Regions from separate parts of the Ralstonia mojiangensis genome, predicted to be linked through region 1. Evidence: predicted binding sites of a transcription regulator. Region 1 holds the regulator's gene; each other region holds the start of a gene.
The links. The regulator FliA, encoded in region 1, starts transcription of late flagellar genes. The targets are predictions, from matches to a motif close to CTAAAGTTTNNNNNNNNNNNGCCGNTA.
Positions count from the first base shown of each region.

Region 2: the regulator FliA is predicted to act here: its motif matches at 1,314-1,340, upstream of fliD (flagellar filament capping protein FliD).
Region 3: the regulator FliA is predicted to act here: its motif matches at 4,753-4,779, upstream of flgK (flagellar hook-associated protein FlgK).

Region 1 covers NZ_JAMXHU010000005.1:379,716-386,579, reverse strand. Annotated here, with positions in the region: gene flhA (flagellar biosynthesis protein FlhA) at 1-891, shown strand, start outside; gene flhF (flagellar biosynthesis GTPase FlhF) at 888-2,807, shown strand; gene NG898_RS22175 (MinD/ParA family ATP-binding protein) at 2,821-3,600, shown strand; gene NG898_RS22170 (RNA polymerase sigma factor FliA) at 3,609-4,370, shown strand; gene NG898_RS22165 (MBL fold metallo-hydrolase) at 4,439-5,521, opposite strand; gene NG898_RS22160 (Crp/Fnr family transcriptional regulator) at 5,748-6,479, shown strand; gene NG898_RS22155 (VirK family protein) at 6,501-6,864, opposite strand, start outside.
Region 2 covers NZ_JAMXHU010000006.1:81,273-88,136, forward strand. Annotated here, with positions in the region: gene uvrA (excinuclease ABC subunit UvrA) at 1-1,183, shown strand, start outside; gene fliD (flagellar filament capping protein FliD) at 1,383-3,419, shown strand; gene NG898_RS24325 (hypothetical protein) at 3,469-3,744, opposite strand; gene NG898_RS24330 (hypothetical protein) at 3,842-4,840, opposite strand; gene NG898_RS24335 (hypothetical protein) at 4,966-5,445, opposite strand; gene NG898_RS24340 (DUF3304 domain-containing protein) at 5,516-6,217, opposite strand; gene NG898_RS24345 (hypothetical protein) at 6,296-6,565, opposite strand; gene NG898_RS24350 (T6SS immunity protein Tli4 family protein) at 6,618-6,864, opposite strand, start outside.
Region 3 covers NZ_JAMXHU010000004.1:454,959-461,822, reverse strand. Annotated here, with positions in the region: gene flgE (flagellar hook protein FlgE) at 1-79, shown strand, start outside; gene flgF (flagellar basal-body rod protein FlgF) at 125-862, shown strand; gene flgG (flagellar basal-body rod protein FlgG) at 903-1,685, shown strand; gene NG898_RS18735 (flagellar basal body L-ring protein FlgH) at 1,718-2,470, shown strand; gene NG898_RS18730 (flagellar basal body P-ring protein FlgI) at 2,481-3,614, shown strand; gene flgJ (flagellar assembly peptidoglycan hydrolase FlgJ) at 3,631-4,716, shown strand; gene flgK (flagellar hook-associated protein FlgK) at 4,832-6,769, shown strand; gene flgL (flagellar hook-associated protein FlgL) at 6,835-6,864, shown strand, end outside.

The sequences.
Region 1 (6,864 bases):
AACCTGGAACTGGGCCCGTCGTCGTACCGCATCACGCTCAAGGGCGTGGAAATCGGCCACGGCGAAGTACAGCAGGGCAAGTTCCTCGCCATCAACCCGGGTGGCCAGGATGGCCTCGGCGGCCATGGCGGTCGCCTGGGCACGCAACTGCCCGGCACGCCCACGGTGGACCCGACCTTTGGCCTGCCGGCCATGTGGATCAACGCCGATGTGCGTGATCGTGCGCAGGCCGAGGGCTACACCGTGGTCGATTGCAGCACGGTCATCGCCACGCACGTCAATCAGTTGATTTACACCCATAGCACCGAGCTTCTCGGCCGTTTGGAAGTTCAGCAATTGCTCGATCATTTGGGCAAGGAAGCACCGAAGCTGGTCGAAGACGTTGTGCCGAAGCTGTTGCCCGTCGCGACCGTGCAGAAGGTGCTGCAGAACCTGCTGGACGAAGGCCTGCATATCCGTGACATCCGCACCATCGTCGAGACGCTGGCGGAACACGGAGGCAGGACGCAAGACCCCGCCGAACTCACCGCCGCCGTGCGTGTGGCGCTGGGCCGGGCGATTGCCCAGCAGCTCTTCCCGAACAAGACCGAAATGCAGGTCGTCACGCTTGACCCGAATCTGGAGAACATCTTGCTGCAAAGCGTCGTTGGCTCTAACGCCGGCCCGATCGAACCGCAACTCGCCGACTCGCTCATGCAAGCGGCTGCGGACTCGTCGCGACAGCACGAACAGATGGGTCAGACGGGCGTCCTGCTCGTACCGCCTGCACTGCGCCCGATGCTTGCCCGCCTGTTCAAGCGTGCCGCACCGAGCCTGCGCGTGCTGTCGCACGCAGAAATTCCAGATCACCGAACGATTAAGGTTGTCGCCATGCTTGGAGGCCGCGCATGAAAATGCATCGATTTACCGGACTGACGTCGCGTGACGTCTTGCGCAAGGTCCGCGACCAACTGGGCGATGGCGCTCTGATCCTGTCGAACCGCGCCATTCCGGGTGGTATCGAGATCATCGCGGCATGCGACTCGCACGTGGATGCGCTGGTCGACACGCAGTCGTCGGCACCCAAGACGGCACAGCGCCGTCCGATCGCACCGGCGCCGATCCCCGAGCCCGCACCGATTGCCGCTGCAACCGCAGCCGTCGTTGCCGCTCAGGCGCCCGCTGAAGAGGCCCAGCAGGCCGAGGCTCCGGCGCCCAACGCACTGGCCCGTCTGCGTAACCGCTTCATTGCTTCGCGTCGCGCCCCCGCACAGGAAGAAGCACCGGCAGCTCCGGTGGCTCCGGTCAGTCAGGCAGCCAAGCCGGCCGGCCGCACGCTGCAAACGCGTGTGGATGACGACGTGGCATTCGGCGAAGAAGATGCGCTGGCAGCCTCCACCCGCATGCTGGCCGGCTTGTCGCTCGACCGTGCCAATGCCGAGGTTGCTCAATCTGCCGCGCAGGCCCTGGCCAGCACCGCCCAGTTCATCGCCCGCCGTACCGCGGTGGAAGACGACGAACCGGAGATGGAATCGACCGCCCGCTTTGCCGCACGTCGCGAACAAGCGCGTGAGCAGGCACGCGAGCAGGATGACCGCCCGGTTTCGCTGCGCAGCTTTGCCGAGCGCGTGGAAGCCCAGGCCCGCAACCTCCGTGCAGAACAACAGAAGGCCGAAGCACCCGTGAATGGGCGCATCGAGGCGCAAGCCGACGCTCGCACTGACGCCCCCAAGTCGTCCGACATTTTCGTCCGCGTGGAGGACACGATGGCCAAGCCCGAAGCCCCGCGTGACGACGTGAGCCTGCAGCGCTCGGCCATCCAGGCCGACGTGAAGGAAAGCATCCGAGCCGAGACCGACGTGATGACCCGCCGCATGGTCGGCGAGATCGAAACGCTCAAGAGCACGCTGAACGACGCCATGTCGAGCCTCGCCTCGCTGGGCGTGAAGCTGGGCGACCCGGTGCGTACGCGCCTGTTCCAGACCATGCTCAACGCAGGCTTCTCGGCACAGCTCACGCGCTACGTGCTGGAGAACATGCCGCAGCACGACTCGTATGAAGGCGCGCTGGATTTCGTGCAGCGCGCGATTGAAAAGAACCTGACCACCGTGTCGGATGAAAACAGCCTGCTCGACCAGGGCGGCGTGTTTGCCCTGATGGGCCCGACCGGCGTGGGCAAGACCACCACGACCGCCAAGCTGGCCGCGCGCTTCGTGCTGCGCCATGGCGCATCGCGTGTGGCACTGCTCTCGACCGACAGCTACCGGATCGGTGGCCATGAACAACTGCGCATCTACGGCAAGATCCTGGGCGTCTCGGTGCATGCCGTGAAAGACGCGCAAGACCTGAGCCTGGCGCTGAACGATCTGCGCGAGAAGCACGTCGTGCTGATCGACACCATCGGCATGAGCCAGCGTGACCGCGCCGTGTCCGAGCAGATGGCGATGCTGCATGCCGTGGGCCCGTCGATCAAGCGCCTGCTGCTGCTGAACGCTGCAAGCAACGGCAAGACGCTCGACGAAGTCGTGGGTGCCTACCGCGACGCCAACCTGGCCGGCTGCATCCTGACCAAGATCGACGAGGCTGCCTCCGTGGGCCACGCGATGGACGTGATGATCCGCCGCCGCCTGCCGCTGCACTACGTGTCGTACGGCCAGCGCGTGCCGGAGGACATTGCGGTGCCGAACAAGAAGCTGCTGATCCATCGCTCGTTCCGGGCTGGTGCGGAGCAGTCGTCGTTCACGCTGGATTCGGATGAATCGTTGCTCGTGGCGCAAGGCGCCGCGCGTAACCGCGAACCTGGCCTGGCCGCTTTCGATTTCGCCTGACAAGGGGGCGACCATGACGACGCCATTCGCCAAGGATCAAGCCGCAGGGCTGCGGCGCATGCTCGGTCATGCTGCTGCCCGCCGTGTGCTGGTGATCGGTGCGGAAGAGCAGGTCGACGACTTTGTCGACAACCTGCGCATCGCGCTGTCCGCCATGGGCCGCGACACGGCCGTGGTGAACGCGCAGACCATGCTCGCCATGCCCGGCGTGCTCGAGCAGTACGACGAGACGGCGGATGTGACGCTCGTGGCCGCGCATTTCGGCACCCGGGCGCTGAGCACCGTGGCTGAAGTCTGCGACGACGTGCTGCTGACCTTCTCCGATGGCCCGGAAGGCATCAAGAGCGCGTACACGCTGCTCAAGAAAACCGCCGTGCTGCAAGGCAGCGCGGGCATCCGCACCGTGGTGTGCGGCGCGCATTCGGTGGATTCCGCCGTGCGCGTGTTCGGTAACCTGGCCAATACCGTGGGCCAGTACCTGAACACCCGTATCGATTTCGCTGGCTACCTCCCTGAGGACCGGCACGTAGAACTTGCGCTCTCGCTCGGCAAGCCCGTGGCGAGCGCGTTTCCCGCATCGCCTTCGGCCATGGCCTTCCGCCAGCTTGCCGAAGAAATGTTGAGCTGGGCCAGCGCCGAGGCCCAAGCCGGTGATGGCAGTGCGCCGTCGCGGGTGGTCATGTCGGCGCGGGCACCGGCACAGCCGGCTGATGAATCGGCGCAAGACACGTCAATGTCGACTTCGACTGCGACGCCCCGCGCCACCGCACGCGCGGCCGAATTGGTTTATTGAGGCGCAGCATGAACGAGGCGTCAAAGGCAGGCATGAATATGTACACCGCAACCGGTCGCAAGACCAAGTCCGACGAGATGGCCATGTACGCACCGCTGGTGCGTCGCATTGCCAACCAGATGATGGTCAAGCTGCCCGCCAGCGTTGAGCTGGACGACCTGATCCAGGCCGGCATGATGGGCTTGCTCGACGCGCTGTCGCGCTATGAGGAAACGCAGGGTGTGCAGTTCGAGTTCTACGCAGCCCAGCGTATTCGCGGCGCGATTCTGGACGAACTGCGCGGCTCCGACTGGCTGCCGCGCGGCCTGCGCCGCAACGCCCGCACGATCGAGCAGGCGATCCAGAAGCTGCAGCAGCAGAAGGGCCGCGCGCCCACCGAAACCGAGATTGCCGCCGCGCTGGGCATGTCGCTGGCCGAATACCAGAAGCAACTGGTCGACCTGCAAGGCAGCCAGCTGTTGTATTACGAAGATTTCGACCGCGAAGACGCCGACGCCTTCATCGAGAACCGCGCGCCCGAGAACGACGCCACGCCGCTGGACCAACTGCTGGACCACGACCTGCGCGAATCGGTTGTTGCTGCCATCGAGGCACTGCCCGAGCGCGAAAAGCTCATGATGAGCCTCTACTACGAGCAGGATCTGAACCTGCGTGAAATCGGCGCCGTGATGGGCGTGTCGGAATCGCGCGTGTGCCAGATCCACAGCCAGGCCATCGCCCGCATCCGCTCGCGCCTGCGTGATCGCGCATGGCTGCCGACGCCAACCTGATCTGATGTCAATCGAGCGCCGCCGCCTTTAGGCTGCGCCGCTTGGTCTGTGCTTGACCTGCCAGTTTCTTACTGCGCGGCCAGCGAGTCATTTCGCGGCCGCGCTTTTTCTTTTGGGACGTCGGTCACAAGGCTTGAGGCGGCGGAATCCCACACTCGGGTCTCGCCATGCTTGAAGAGGACGAAACGCTCGGCAGGCACGTTGGCGGCCTTCAGCGCGTGGGCCAAGTCGGTGATGGGCTGATCGAGCGCTTCGTCTGTCAGCTCGAACGTGCCCCAGTGGATGCCCACTGCCTGCCGTGCGCCGATGTCTTGCATGACCTGCACGGCTTCGGTCGGGTCGATGTGCTGTGCCTTCATGAACCAGCGCGGCTCGTAGGCGCCCACGGCAATGGCGGCCACATCGAAGTGGCCGAAGCGCGCACCAATGTCGCGTGTGTCTTGCGAATAGCCCAGATCACCCGAGAACCAGAAACGCAGGCGCGGATGCAGCAGCGCCCAGCTGCCCCAGAGCGTGTGGTTGCGGTCGTACAGGCCGCGTGCGGACCAGTGCTGCACGGCGCAGAAGTGCGCGGTGAAGGGGCCGAAGCGGGCTTCGTCGTCCCAGTCGAACGCGCGCACGTTGGGGTTGTCGCCACCCAGGCGCGTGCCGCGTACGTTGCGCGCAAACCAGCGGTCGATGCCCAGCGGCACGAAGAACATGGGTGCGCCGCCCGGCTGGCGCATCAGCGCGCGCACGCTGGCGCGGTCCAGATGGTCGTAGTGGTTGTGAGAGAGCAGCACCAGGTCGATATGCGGCAACTGCTTGAGCGACAGCCCCGGCGGCTGATGGCGGCGCGGCCCGGCAAACGGCAGCGGCGAGGCGCGCTTGGAGAACACCGGGTCGGTCAGCACGTTCAGCCCGTCGATCTGGAGCAGCAGCGTTTCGTGTCCGATCCAGGTGAGCTGCGGAACCTCGGGCGGCGGGTGGATGGCGCCCAGGTTTGGCGGGATGCAGGAGAGGTCGTGCGTGGGCGGCTTGGGCAGCTTCAGGCGGCGGCGCTCGCGTTGCCATTGCCAGAAATCGGCGTCGGGGCGCGGATGCGGATAGCGGTTGCGGAATCCGTCCGGCGTGTGGTGCGGCTTGGCGGGGTTGTAATCGGGATTCTTCATGGGCGAAGTGTTCCGGGGTGGCGGGGCGGACCGTCTGAAGTCATGCCTGGTGGCGCATAGCTTACGCAAGTACGGCGTGGACGTCCGCGCGGTGCCGTCGTTATCATCGTCCAATCGTAGACAGTGCCATGCGTTGAGCGTGTCCTACCGTGCCGGATGGTGGCGCAGACAGCGCATCCGTGTTTCGGGCCTGTCGCATCCGCCACATTCCACTGCCCCCGCGCCCATGGATTCCGCCCCCGCCCGAAGCAATCCACCGTCCGGCCCGCTCTCAGCCGCGCTGTACCGAGACCGCCTGCACGCCAGCAACTGGTTTGGCGGGCTCAGCAAGCCCCTGCAAGAACTCCTCATCGACATGGCGATCGTGCGCCGGCTGGCCGATGGAGAGGTGCTGTTTCGCCGTGGCGATCCGCCCGACGGCCTGTATTGCGTGGTGGAAGGCGGCATTCGCGTGCGCGCCACCACGGCCGACGGCCGCGAGGCGCTGCTGGCCGTGCTGGAACCCGTGAACTGGTTTGGCGAGATCGGCGTGTTCGACAACCAGGCGCGCACACACGATGCGCGGGGTGAGGGCGATACCGTGTTGCTCCACATGCCGCAAACCGCGTTGATGGATCTGCTCGAACGTGCGCCGCAGCACACGCACGCTTTTGCGTTGCTCCTGACGCACAAGCTGCGTCTCGCCTTTTCCGTGCTTGAAGAAACGGCGCTGCTGCCGGCATCCGTGCGCGTGGCGCGGCGCCTGCTGCTGATGGCGGCCGGCTACGGCGATTTGCGCCTCGGCACCCGCCGCGTGCTTCGCGTGCCGCAGGAGCAGCTTGCCTTGCTGCTCGCGCTGTCACGACAGACCGTCAATCTCGTGCTCAAGGATTTTCAGGCACGCGGCATTCTCAGGGTCGCCTATGGCGAGATCGAATTGCTCGACCTGCCTGGCCTGCGCGATATCGCCAAGGGGTGATTTCGCGCAAGCCGCATCCGCTTACCGCCGCAACAGGCCTGCCAGCCCAATCGAAAAGTCCAGGCCCGCGCCGATCGCGCACTGGAACGTCTGCGGCGCCGACACGGCCTGATACGTCAGCGGCGAAAGAAACGACACCGTGACCGTGGCCTTGTCGTCGGGCGTTACGCGGTACAGCGCAAGTTCCAGCACGGGCGTGCCGTCGGGGCGCAGGGTCAGGTGCTGATTGGCAAAGCCGATGTTGCTGCCTTCAACTTCCATGAAGTCGCGCACCGCAAAACCACCGTGCACCACCGGGGCCGCAGCCTTGGCGCCGACGCCTTGCCCGTTGGGACATTGCGATGGCGAGAAGACCGCCGTGACCGGAATGCCCGAGAACAACTCG
Region 2 (6,864 bases), on a different contig from region 1:
CGCACCGCGCGCCGGCGCTCAGGCGGTGCCCGAGCAATGGCTGACGGTGCACGGCGCCAAGCTGCACAACCTGCGCAACGTGACGGCAACGATGCCACTGTCGCGCCTGGTGGCCATTACGGGCGTATCGGGCTCAGGCAAATCGACGCTGGCCCGCGATGTGTTGATGACAAACCTGCTCGATGCGGTTGGCCGTTCGGTGCTGTCTTCGCCGGCCACGCGGCGCGCACGCAAGGCTGCGCAGGCTGAAGTGCCTGACGCCAAGATGCCGCGCAAGCTCGACGTCAAACACGACTGGCACGGCTGCGACAGCGTCACCGGCTGGGAACCCATCGACCGCGTGCTCGAGGTCGACCAGACGCCGATCGGCAAGACGCCCCGTTCGTGCCCGGCGACGTACATCGGCGTGTGGGACACCATCCGCAAGCTCTTTGCCGACACGCTGGAGGCGCGCGCACGCGGCTATACCGCCTCGCGCTTCTCCTTCAACACCGGCGACGGCCGCTGCCCCGCCTGCGAAGGCCAGGGCGTACGCACCATCGCCATGAGCTTCCTGCCTGATGTGAAGGTCGGCTGCGACGTCTGCCACGGGCAGCGCTTCAATGCCGAGACGCTTGCCGTCACCTGGCGCGGCAAGAACATCGGCGATGTGCTGACCATGGAGATCGACGAAGCGGTCGAGTTTTTCGGCGCGATGAACAGCATCGCCCATCCGCTGCAGTTGATGAAGGACGTGGGCCTTGGCTACCTGACGCTCGGCCAGCCCTCGCCCACGCTGTCCGGCGGCGAGGCGCAGCGCATCAAGCTCGTCACCGAGTTGTCCAAGGTGCGCGATGACCTGACCCGACGCGGCCAGAAGGCGCCCCACACGCTGTACGTGCTGGACGAGCCGACGGTCGGCCTGCACATGGCTGACGTGGCCAAGCTGATCCGGGTGCTGCATCGCCTGGCAGACGGCGGGCACAGCGTGATCGTGATCGAGCACGACCTCGACGTGATTGCCGAGGCGGACTGGATCCTCGATCTCGGCCCCGAAGGCGGCGATGAGGGCGGCATGATCGTGGCAGCTTGCGGGCCGGAGGCGTTGACGCGCGTAGCGGCCAGCCATACCGGCGCGGCTTTGGTGCCGGTGCTGGCGCGCGGCAAGCAGGTCGATCCAAGCATGGAAGGCGAAACGGTCTAGCGTGCCGCGCGACGACGGTCTCCGCCCAGGTGGAGACCGTCAGCGCGGAGCATCGCTTGGTGTGGCGCTGGCAATTCTTTCGCTTTCCTGAGCAAACCTGAGCAGAACGTCTGCCCGGGCAGGGTTCGCTCTAAAGAACCGGGCTGCGCTGCCGTCACATTGTGGAGATTGTGAAGAAAGCGTTTGCGCGCGTCCGACCATGGCCACTTCATCCACGAGCAACACCTACATTCCGCCGATTTCCATTCCGGGCATCGGCACGAACATCGACGTCAACACCCTTGTTACGAAGCTGATGCAGGCGGAGAGCAAGGGCATGACGCTGCGGCAGACGCAGCAGAAGGCGTTTCAGACGCAGTTGTCGGCGGTCGGCTCCCTCAAAAGCGCGCTGTCGACCTTCCAGACCGCGATGGCGGCCCTGAACAATCCGGACACGTTTACCGGCAACAAGGCCAGCGGGCACGACACGTCGATCCTCACGGCCTCGCTGTCCAACACGGCACCCGCCGGCACGTATCAGGTCAACGTGACGCAGCTTGCGCAGGCGCAGGTGCTCTCTGCCAACGGGCAGGCATCCAGCAAGACGCCCATTGGCGGCGGCACGCCCACCACCCTCACCTTTTCATTCGGTAGCGTCTCGGGCGGCAGCTTTGCCGACGGCAAATACACCGGCGCCACTTTCACGCAAAACGGCAACCAGGCCGGCGGCTCGATCACCATCGACCCGTCGAACAACACGCTCGCCGGCATCCGCGACGCCATCAACAGCGCCAACGTGGGCGTCTCGGCGAGCATCGTCAACGACGGCAGCAATTCGCCCTATCGGCTGGTGCTGACATCCACCGCAGGCGGTGCCAACTCGGAGATGAAGATTTCCGTGTCGGGCGACTCGGCACTGCAATCCCTGCTGAGCCACGACCCGGCCGGTACGCAGAGCATGACCGAGGTCGCCACGGGCCGCAACGCCATGGCCACCGTCAACGGCATCAGCGTGCAAAGCGCCACCAACACGCTGACGGACGTGGTGGATGGCACCTCGTTCACGCTGGCGAAGACGGGTAGCACGACCGTCACGGTCGGCAGCGACGCCGGCCAGGCCAGCCAGTCGGTGCTCAATTTTGTGAAGGCCTACAACGCGCTGCGCATCCAGCTCAATGCGCTGACCAAGTTCGACACCGCCAACGCCGCCAACAACGGCGCGCTGGCCGGCGACGTCAGCACCAAGATGATGATCAACCAGTTGACCGACGTGCTGGGCCAGGGCATCGGCAACGGTGCGTTCCAGTCGCTGGGCAGCATCGGCGTGACGATGGATAAGGAAGGGACGCTGTCGATTGACGACCCCAAGCTGACCGCCGCTCTGAAGAAATCGCCCAGCCAGGTGGCGGCCGTGTTTGCCGGCACAGGCACGGCGACGGATTCACTGCTGAAGGTTTCGGCGTTTTCGACGACCACACAGGCCGGCAGCTATGGCATCAACGTCACGCAACTGGCCACGCAGGGCTCGCTCAAGGGCTCGACGGCCGCCAACACGACGATCCAGAGCGGCGTGAACGACAGCCTGTCGGTCACGCTCAGCGGCATCACGACCAATATCAAGGTGCCGGCGGGCAGCTACACCCCGTCGAGCCTGGCCGCGCAGATCCAGAGTCAGATCAACGCATCGCCTGACCTGCAGAGGGCGAAGGTGGAAGTGGCCATCGGCGCCGATGCCAACGGCGTGCTGACGTTGACCGACAAGCAATACGGATCGGTATCGACGGTGTCTGTGTCAGGCAACGGCGCAGCATCGCTGCTCGGCGGCAGCCCGACGGCCACGGCCGGGCGCGATGTGCAAGGCACCATCAACGGCGCTGCCGCCACGGGTTCGGGCCAGAACCTGTACGGCGCCAGCGGCTCGGCTGTGGACGGCCTGACGGTGCAAGTCACCGGCGGTGCGTTGGGCGACCGCGGCACCGTCACCGTGCAGCGCGGCTACGCGGCGCAACTGCACACCGTATCGGGCAACTTGTTGTCCAGCAACGGCATGGTGCAGAACGCCACCGACGCCATCAATAATTCGATCACTTCGCTCGGCACCCAGATCGACCGGATGCAGAAGCAGCTCGATGCCAAGCAGGCGCTGTATTACGCGCAGTTCAATGCGCTGTCGAAGGTGGTAGCCAGCATGACGAACACCAGCAACTACCTGACGACGCAGTTGGCGCTATTGCAGAAGCAGCGGACGGGGGGCTGACCGCGCTGACTGCACCTTGAGTGCGCAACCGCGGCGGCCATTTGCCTGGTTACTGCTGCGGCTTTCCCCACAACGGATTCTTGCCATCCGAACCCAGCACCTGGGCGAGCACTTCTGCATCGCCATCACGGGCGACTGGCGTGTTCTTGCGCGCACGGGCGACCTTGGCTCGCTTACCGTGCTTCTTTGCGTGCACGGCTTTCTTGATTCCGCTTTGCGAGGCATTGCCTGAGGCCGGCACGGTGGAGGTATGCTGGGCGCAGATGCCTGCGCTCATCCAGGCGGTGGTTAGGAGGGCTACGGCTAGTTTGTATTGCAGATTCATGTGAGAGAGCTGGCTGACTTAGAAAGTGGAAACGCGAGCGCATGAGGCATACCGTGTCACCTCGCGCGGGCGACCTGCAAGCATCCGCGCCCGACCATCATTTCGCGCCGGTCTTGCCGGGCGGCGAGATGGGCTGATCACCGGATGTCTCGTCCGGGTTGCGGTAGCTGGTGTCAATGGTGTAGCCCTGAGCCTTCAGCTTTTGCTCGGCGTTGGCACGCTCGGCATGCATCTGGCGTTGCAGGCCGGGAAAGAGGTCACGCCAGTGTGGGCGGTCCTGCTCATTGAGCGCATTGCGCCAGAAGTTGGCGTAACCCTCCAGCTTGATCTTGACGAAGTACGCGCCCGGCTCATCCACCTTCATGCGCGTCGAGTCTCTGGACATCTGAACGTCCATGTAGACCCCGTTGAGATAAAAGCGCCACGAGGTCATGTCGGGGAGTTTCATCCAGTCTTCCAGGCCCGGCACATACTCCGGGTCCAGTGAATCCACCCCTTGGTCTTTTACGAGCCGATAGCGAAAGGCCTCGGCACCTGCCAACCGCGGATTTTCCGGATATATCCACCGCTTCCAGCCAGCCCGCTGGATACGCTTGAGCATTTCGTAGAACTGCAGGCGTGCCTGATCGTGCGTAACGTTGTTTCGCGGGGGGATGCCGAGGCTGATGCTGTAGTCATAGATACCTTCTTCAGCGTGGGCCTTGTCGAACGAACCCGAAACACCCAGGGCTGTGTCCAGACGCACCTCGCTCTTTTGGTTCTTGATGACGACCGTACCTTGCGAGCTGTCGGGCCAATCCACCGCATAGAAGGTCACGCCGTAGGCCTGCTCATTCTTGTTGTCAACATCCACGGCCTTGCCATAGCGCCCAATGAGCGCCTGCGGCGACTCGCCTATCTCAATCTCAATACTTTGCGGCATCACTATTTTGCTGGATGACTTGCTGGTGGAGGAAGGCTGGCACCCCATGACCAGGAGCGCGGCCAGCGTTGCGAGAAGACACGAAACCGTGCGGCGTACTTGAAACATCATCGTGCAGGGGCTTTTTGATTGGATCCGCGAGAAGCAGATTGTGGCGATGGTGGAGCGGGCCACAGCAACAATGCCTTACTCAGATAGCCGTCGGTGGTTTGTTCGCTGCGGGGATCCCAACGGCCCACCTGCAAAGGCCGGAAACAACGTGGGAAATACGTAGGGCGACAAAGCATGCCGAAGCATCTTCAATCCGGATGCAGCCGTGTTACGCATGACTTGGGAACGGTGTTCTCGAAGAATGTACTGATCAGTTGTTTGCGTTGCACGTCTACGCGAAAGTTGAGGAACGCGTCGCCACAATGAGGATGGTGCTCAACGAAATCGTTCCGCTTTCGTGAGAAGGTGAAAACACGATAGATTTTGTAAACGCCCAGCCCCTCGTCAATCGACCAGAACGCGAAGCCCTGTCGCCCACTGAAATCGTAGTCGGCAGTTTCTAGGTGGATTGCCTTTTCAGTTTCGGTGGGGATTGTTGCACTGCGAACGCCGCTCGCGGTTCGCAACTCGTAGTGAACGTCGCTGCCTCTGACTTCAACCGTGGCTTTGATGTCTTGATCGAGCGAAATCGCAATGGCGTCGGCTGCCGATGCGAGGTGCTGGGCCGCAACGAAAAACGCTAACGCTGCCGCTATGCAGCGCACGCAACCTGTCGTGTTGAGACGCAAAGAAGGCCGTTCAGCAAGAGATGTTGGTTGACCGATTCCGACTGCGGCCGAGTGCACTGAGGTATATGAATCACCCTTGGATATGGTGGTAGCCAGGCGGTGTCGTCGCGTCTCGCGTCACACCGGGCGCAACCTCGTCGGGCAAAAGTGGTATCGGCTCTGCCGGCACTTGAGGAGGTGGCGGTGCATCCTTCAACGCACGCATCTCCTCTTGAAGTCGGGCCCTTCCCGCCGCCTGCGCTCGGGCGCGCTGTTCAGCCTCACGCGCCGCACGTCGGCTTGGCTCAAAATGGAAATCTGCCGGCTTAACAGGATAGGCTGGCCCAGGATATTCCGGGTGGCCAGCCACCTTGCTTGAAATGATGAGGCGAACCTTTCCTCCTGGCAGGAAATGCACGTTTAACTTGCCTGCCTCCACATATTTCTCAATGGGAACGACAGCCTCGTGCCAATGCGGCTTCACTGCATCGCCGGTCGCGTTTGGGTCAGAACTGGACGTTGTCCACTTCACCGTTGCAGTTAGGCCAGGGTGCCAGGCTCTTGGGTATGCAATGCAACAGACAACTTTGCCTCCACCGCCGTACGCGAACGAGTTGCCCGCCCAAGTTCCATCCACGTAGAACTGATGGATATAGTCGGGAGTGTGGTTGTACGAAGTGATGCTAGCCGCTACCTCGTCATCCGTTGGTGCAGCCTTCGTGGTGCAGGCAGTCAATACGCAAAACGCCGTTGAGGCAATGGCCGCTGCGCCGAGGCATCTCCAGGTTTTCATCGCGTTTCTTTGCGGACCGGTGGGGTCAAGGTTCTGGCTCAGGCGGCACCGCGTCGCTCATCCGAATACAAACCGCTATTACTGCTGCGGCTTTCCCCACAACGGATTCTTGCCATCCGACCCCAGCACCTGGGCGAGCACTTCTGCGTCGCCATCACGGGCGACTGGCGTGTTCTTGCGCGCACGGGCGACCTTGGCTCTCTTACCGTGCTTCTTGGCGTGCACGGCTTTCTTGATTCCGCTTTGCGAGGCATTGCCTGACGCCGGCACGGTGGAGGTGTGCTGGGCGCAGATGCCTGCGCTCATCCAGGCGGTGGTGAGGAGGGCTACTACCAATTTCCTGTACATCGTTGATCCGAGAGAGAGTTTGATTTTGGGTCGCTGCACATCCACAGCTGGATTACTGCTTTACCACCTGCTCCAACTCAGGCATCGGCGGGGACGTTGGGCGCAAACGAATGCTCTTGAGTAGCGCGTCGAACCTCGGGCGCGCTTCGGCGTAGGGAGGCGCATCGGCATTCAGCCTGGGATGGGCATTGCGGCTGGCAGACTCCATCACGACCTCGATCGTTGGCAAAATCTGCGAGCCCGACCACCCGGCATTGCCTGCATAGGCGTGATACCCCTCGCGGGCGGTTTGCCCGGGT
Region 3 (6,864 bases), on a different contig from region 1:
TGCCCAGCGCTCGTATCAAGCCAACGCGCAGACCATCAAGACGCAGGACACCATCCTGCAGACCCTGGTGACGATGTAATCGTCGTTGCCCGAAGCTGACTGACCGCACACCAAGGACACTCGCATGGACCGCTCGATCTACGTGTCGATGACTGGCGTAAAGCACCTGTTCGATCAACAGGCTGCCAGCGCCAACAACCTCGCCAACGCCAGCACCACCGGCTTCAAGGCGCAGATCGACGCGTTCCATACGGTGGGTGTGCAAGGCGATGGCTCGCCCACGCGCAGCTACGTGATGGCCTCGGCCATCGGTACGGACCTCGCGCCCGGCCCGATCGAGACCACCGGCCGCAGCTTGGATGTGGCCATCGACGGGCAAGGCTTCTTTGCCGTGCAGACGCCCGATGGCGGCGAGGCTTACACCCGCGCCGGTACGTTCCAGCTCGGTCCTGACGGCACGATCCAGACGCTCTCCGGCCAGCCGGTGCTGGGCGATGGCGGCCCGATCACGCTGCCGCCCGACACCACGGTGCAGTTTGCCAAGGACGGTACGGTCAACGCGATCAGCGCCGACAGCCGTACGCCGCCCGTGTCGCTGGGCCGTCTGAAGCTGGTGAGCATCGACCCGTCGAACATCGACCGCGGCGCCGATGGCCTGTTCCGCCAGCGCGACGGTCAGGATGCCGACGTGGATGAAAAAGTTCGTGTGACCGGCGGGGCGCTGGAAGGCAGCAACGTCAACCTGACCGACTCGCTGGTCAACATGATCGAAATCTCGCGCCAACTGGAAATGCAGATGAAGTCGCTGCACACGAGCGATACGAACGCCCAGTCGGCCAATGAACTGCTGCGCCACGCCTGAGCGGCCGGCGCATTGAATTGAATCAACCAAGGACTCGAACATGATTCGCTCCCTGTGGATTTCCAAAACCGGGATGGACGCCCAGCAATCGCAGCTGGATGTCATCTCGAACAACCTGGCGAACGTCAACACGACGGGCTTCAAGCGCTCGCGCGCCGTGTTCGAAGACTTGCTGTATCAGAACGTGCGCGAGCCGGGTGCGCAGTCGTCGCAACAGACCACGCTGCCTTCGGGCATGCAGATCGGTACCGGTACGCGCATCGTCGCCACCGAGCGTCTGCACACGCAGGGCAACCTGCAGCAGACCGGCAATTCGACCGACGTGGCCATCAACGGCAACGGCTTCTTCCAGGTGCAGATGCCCGACGGCACGCTGGCCTATACGCGTGACGGCAGCTTCCAGATCAACGCGCAGGGCCAGCTTGTGACCTCGAGCGGTTACCCGGTCCAGCCGGCCGTGACGGTGCCGCAGAACGCCACCAGCCTGACCATCGGCAAGGACGGCGTTGTGACGGTCACCACGCCGGGCACGGTCAACAACACGCAGGTGGGCACGTTCCAGCTGGCCAACTTCATCAACCCGGCCGGCCTGCGCAGCATGGGCGAAAACCTGTACGCCGAAACCGAAGCGTCGGGCACGGCCAACCTGGCCAACCCGGGCTCGAACGGCGTGGGCGCGCTCAATCAGAACTACGTTGAAACGTCGAACGTGAACGTGGTGGAAGAAATGGTCAACATGATCCAGACGCAGCGTGCGTATGAGATCAACAGCAAGTCGGTCCAGACGTCGGACCAGATGCTGGAGAAGCTGTCTCAGCTTTGAGCTGACGGCGCAGTTTTTGAGGATGTAGTGCGATGCATACCCCCCCGGTTTACTCGCTCCAGAATGGCAAGCACAGCGGCCGCGCTGTGTCTGCTGTTCGAGTCGTTCAATTGGTCGTGCTTGGCACGGCCGCCTTGCTCGCTACGGCGTGCGGCATGCTGCCGCCGCCGGCCCCGATCGTGCAAGGTCCGACAACCGCGCGCCCACCGATGCCGGTGATGGCGCCGCGCCAGAACGGGGCGATCTACCAGGAAGTGGCATCGGGCAGCGGCGGTTTCCGCGGCATGTTTGAAGACCGCCGCGCCCACATGGTGGGCGACACAATCACCATCGTGATCACCGAGAACACGGCGGCCAGCAAGCAGACCTCCGGCAGCGTCAACCGCTCGGGCAGCATGAGCGCTTCGGTGCCGACATTCGCCGGCATGAACCCGGGCGTGCTGTCTTTGCTGGGTGTGTCGGCCAGCGACGCCAACAAGTTCGACAGCAAGGGCGCCAACGGTGCGCAAAACAACTTCACGGCCACGATTACCGTGACCGTGGTGGAAGTCCTGGGCAACGGCAACCTGGTGGTGAGCGGCGAGAAGCAGATGGCCGTGGGCCAGGGCACCGAGTCGATCAAGTTCTCCGGCGTGGTCAACCCGACCACCGTCAACAATCAAAACACCGTGTTGTCTACCCAGGTGGCGGACGCACGTATGGAATACCGAGGCACGGGCTATGTGGCCGAAGCCCAGCAGATGGGCTGGCTGTCGCGGTTCTTCCTGACCGTGTCACCGTTCTAAGGGATCTGCCATGACTTTGCATCGAACGAGGTTGTATCGAACCCTTGGCGCGGCCCTGGTGGCACTGAGCGCAATTTCGGCGGTTGTTCCGACAACGGCACACGCGGATCGCATCAAGGATCTGACCACCGTTGCCGGCGTGCGCGACAACGCGCTGATCGGCTACGGCCTTGTCGTCGGCCTGGACGGCAGCGGTGACCAGACCACGCAAACCCCGTTCACGGTCCAGAGCTTCAACAACATGCTCACGCAGTTCGGCATCAATGTGCCGGCCGGCGCGAGCATCCAGCTCAAGAACACCGCCGCCGTGGTGGTGACGGCCACGTTGCCCGCTTTCGTGCGGCCGGGTCAGACCATCGACGTGACGGTGTCGTCCATCGGTAACGCCAAGAGCCTGCGTGGCGGCACGCTGCTGCTCACGCCGCTCAAGGGCGTGGACGGCCAGCTCTACGCATTGGCACAAGGCAACGTGGTGATTGGCGGCGCAGGCGCATCGGCCAATGGCAGCAAGGTGCAGATCAACCAGCTCGGCGCCGGCCGTATCGCCAATGGCGCGACGGTGGAGCGTGCCGTGCAGGCCACGGTGGGCGAGGCGGGCAGTATCCAGCTCGATACCGGCACGACAGATTTCGGCACCGTGCAGAACATCGTCACCGCCATCAACAAGCAGTTCGGTACGGACACGGCGCAAGCCGCGGACGGCCGCACGATCAACGTGCGCGCACCGGCCCTGGCGTCGGACCGCGTCGGCTTTCTGGCCAAGCTGCAGAACATTGACGTGACGCCGGCGCTGGCTGCCGCACGTGTGGTGATCAACGCCCGCACGGGCTCGGTGGTCATGAACCAGCTCGTCAAGCTCGAGCCCTGCGCGGTGGCGCACGGCAGCCTGTCGGTCACCATCAGCACAGATCCGGTCGTGAGCCAGCCGGCGCCGTTCTCGCAAGGGCAGACGGTGGCGGGCGCGCGCTCGAACATCGAGGTCAAGCAGCAAGGCGGCAGCCTCATCAACGTGAAGGGCGGCACCAACCTGGCGGACGTGGTCAAGGCCATCAACGCGATTGGCGCCAATCCGCAAGACCTGATCTCGATCCTGCAGGCGATGAAGGCGGCCAACGCGCTGCGCGCCGATCTGGAAATCATCTGACGCTGGAGAGGCCACGATGAATCAAACCGACCTCACCAGCCGCCTGGCGCTCGATTCCAAGGGTTTCGAGTCGCTCAAGCAAACGGCACGTACGGATCCGACCGGCGCCGCCAAGACCGTCGCCAAGCAGTTCGATGCGATCTTCGTGAACATGATGCTCAAGCAGATGCGCGATGCGTCGCCACAGAACGGGCCGCTCGATTCGTCGTCGAGCAAGATGTACACGTCGATGCTCGACCAGCAGCTTTCGCAGACCATGGCCTCGCGCGGCGTGGGCGTGGCAGACCAGCTTCTGAAGCAGATGCTGCGTCAGGCCAACCATGTGAACCCGGATGCAGGCGGCAAGGTGAATACCGCGCTGTCCAACACGACGGCCACCAATACCGCGCTGCCGGGTGCTGCCGGTGCCACCAGCGATGCCGCCAAGGCCATCGCCCGCTCGTCGCTCAACAGCATGGCCGCGGCCGTCGCGCCGGGCACCGAAGACGACGGTTCGGGCATCAGTACCGTACCGCGCCCGGGTCTGGAAGAACGCGTGCAACGTGCACTGGCCGCCCTGCGCAAGCAGGCGGATGCGCAAGCCCAGGCGCCGAGCGCACCGCCAGAGGTTGACCTGTCGACGGTGGCCGCTGAGCCGCGCGGCGAGCGCATGACCAGCTTCTATAACAAGCTGATCGGCCACGCGTCGCAGGCCGCGCAGGAAACCGGCATTCCGGCCAACTTCATGATCGGCCATGCCGCGCTGGAGTCCGGCTGGGGCCGCCGCGAGATCAAGGCAAAGGACGGCACGAATACGCACAACCTGTTCGGCATCAAGGCTGGCGGCTCGTGGGCAGGCAAGACCGCCACGGTAACCACCACCGAATACATCGGCGGCGTGGCCCACAAAGTGCAGGAGAAATTCCGCGCTTACAGCTCGTACGCCGAGGCGTTCAAGGACTACGCCAACCTGCTGGCCAACAACCCGCGCTACAGCAACGTCGTGGCAGCCGGCAACGGCAACGATGCGGCGTCGTTTGCCAAGGGCTTGCAGCGCGCAGGCTACGCCACGGATCCGAACTACGCCCACAAGATCATGGCGGTGCTCAAACAGATCGTTTGAGTGATCTAAGAGCCATATTTTGGCGACGACGGCCGGCTCAAGTTTGCGCTTGTCCGGCCGATGTTGTTTCTAGAGCTTATTCCGGCGGCTTCGTGCTGCCCGCACCGAGACAACTATGAGCAGCTCCCTTCTGAATATTGGCGCGTCCGGCCTGCGGGTTGCCGATATCAACCTGCAGGTGACCGGCAACAACATTGCCAACGCCAGCACGCCCGGCTATTCGCGCCAGGAAGCCGTGCAGACGGAAAACATTCCGCTGTATGCCGGCGTGGGCTATCTCGGCCAGGGCGCCAATGTCACGACCGTCAAGCGCATCTACGACCAGTTCCTGACTGCACAGGTGCAAAGCGGCCAGGCCTCGACCAGCGCGGCCGACCAGCTCAATAGCCTGGTGTCGGGCTTGAGCCAGTACATGTCGGACAGCAACAGCGGCCTGACTTCGTCGCTCACCAGCTTCTTCAATGCCGCCGATGGCCTGGCTTCCAAGCCGTCGGATACCACCGCGCGCCAGGTTTTCCTGAATGCGGCTGCGGGCCTGCAAAGCCGATTCAATTCGATTGCCGGGCAGCTGAGTTCGCTCAACAGCCAGGTCAATACGCAGGTGCAGACGCAGATCAGTTCGGTCAACGGCACCGCGCAGCAGATCGCCTCGCTGAACGACCAGATTTCCAAGGCGGAAGCGTCGACCGGCCAGCCGGCCAACGACCTGCGTGACCAGCGCGACCAGCTTGTCCAGACGCTCAATCAGTCGATCAAGGCGAGCGTGGTGCAGACCGGCGACGGCCAGTTCAACATCTACGTGGGCAACGGCCAGGCGCTGGTACAGGGCAACCAGAGCTACCAGTTGACGGCAGTGCCGTCGCAGTACGACCCGACGCAACTGTCGGTGGGGTACAAGAGCCCGGGCGGCACGGTCAACATCGACGACAGCCAGCTCGGCGGCGGTGCGCTCGGCGGCCTGATGGACTTCCGCAACAACACGCTGATCCCGGCGCAAAACAGCCTGGGCCGCCTGGCCACGGCTGTGACGGCCGACGTGAACGCGCAGAACAAGCTTGGCATGGACGCCAACGGCAAGATGGGCACGGACCTCTTCTCCGTGGCCAGCCCGAGCGTTGCGCCCAGCACGAACAACACCGGCAGCGGCACGCTCACTGCCAGCATCACCAACGCCAATGCGGGGCAGGGCTACGACTATCAGGTGAAGTTTCAGGGCGGCGCCTACACCGTTTCGCATTATCCGGACGGCTCCGCCTCTGTAACGGTGTCGAGCTGGCCGACCACGATTGACGGCGTCACGCTCAACCTGTCGGGCACGATGAACAGCGGTGATTCCTTCCTGGTGCGCCCGACCGCCAACGCGGCGGCCACCATGCAGACGCTCACCACCGACTATCACAACGTGGCTGCGGCCTCGCCCGTGGTGCTCAACCAGGGCAGCAACAACACGGGCAGCGCCACGGTGTCGTCGCTGGGCGTGGACAGCACGTATGCCGGTTCGCCGCTCGCCTCGCCGGTCAACCTGACGTACAGCTCGGCCGTGGGTGGTTCGCTGTCGGGGTTCCCGGGCAGTGTGACGGTCACGGTGGGCGGCACGTCGACCACGTATACGGGCGGCACGGCGCCGTACACGCAGGGCGCGACATATGCGTTCAACGGTGTGCAGATGACGCTGTCGGGCTCGCCAGGCAACGGTGACACCTTCGCCATTTCAGCCAACACCGCTAATAGCACCGACAACCGCAACGCCAGCGCGCTGGCCAAGCTGCGCAACAGCAACCTGCTGGACGGCGGCACGACCTCGATCGGCTCGGCATGGAACAACCTCGTCACCCAGGTGGGTGTGCAGGCCAACCGGGCCAGCACCAACCTGACCTCGCAGAAGGCGCTGCTGGCCAGTTCCACGCAACAGCAGCAGTCGGTGTCGGGGGTGAACCTCGATGACGAGGCGATGAACCTGATGAAGTATCAGCAGGCCTACCAGGCCTCCGCCAAGGTGATGCAGACGGCCAATTCGCTGTTCGCCAGCTTGTTGTCGATTGCCGGCGGCTGATCGGGCGGCTGAAGAAATCGCCCCGCCAGCCGATAACGTCCTAAAGCCCTTCGTCCGGACCGATCATGCGAGTCAGTAGCGCCCAATTCTTTGCC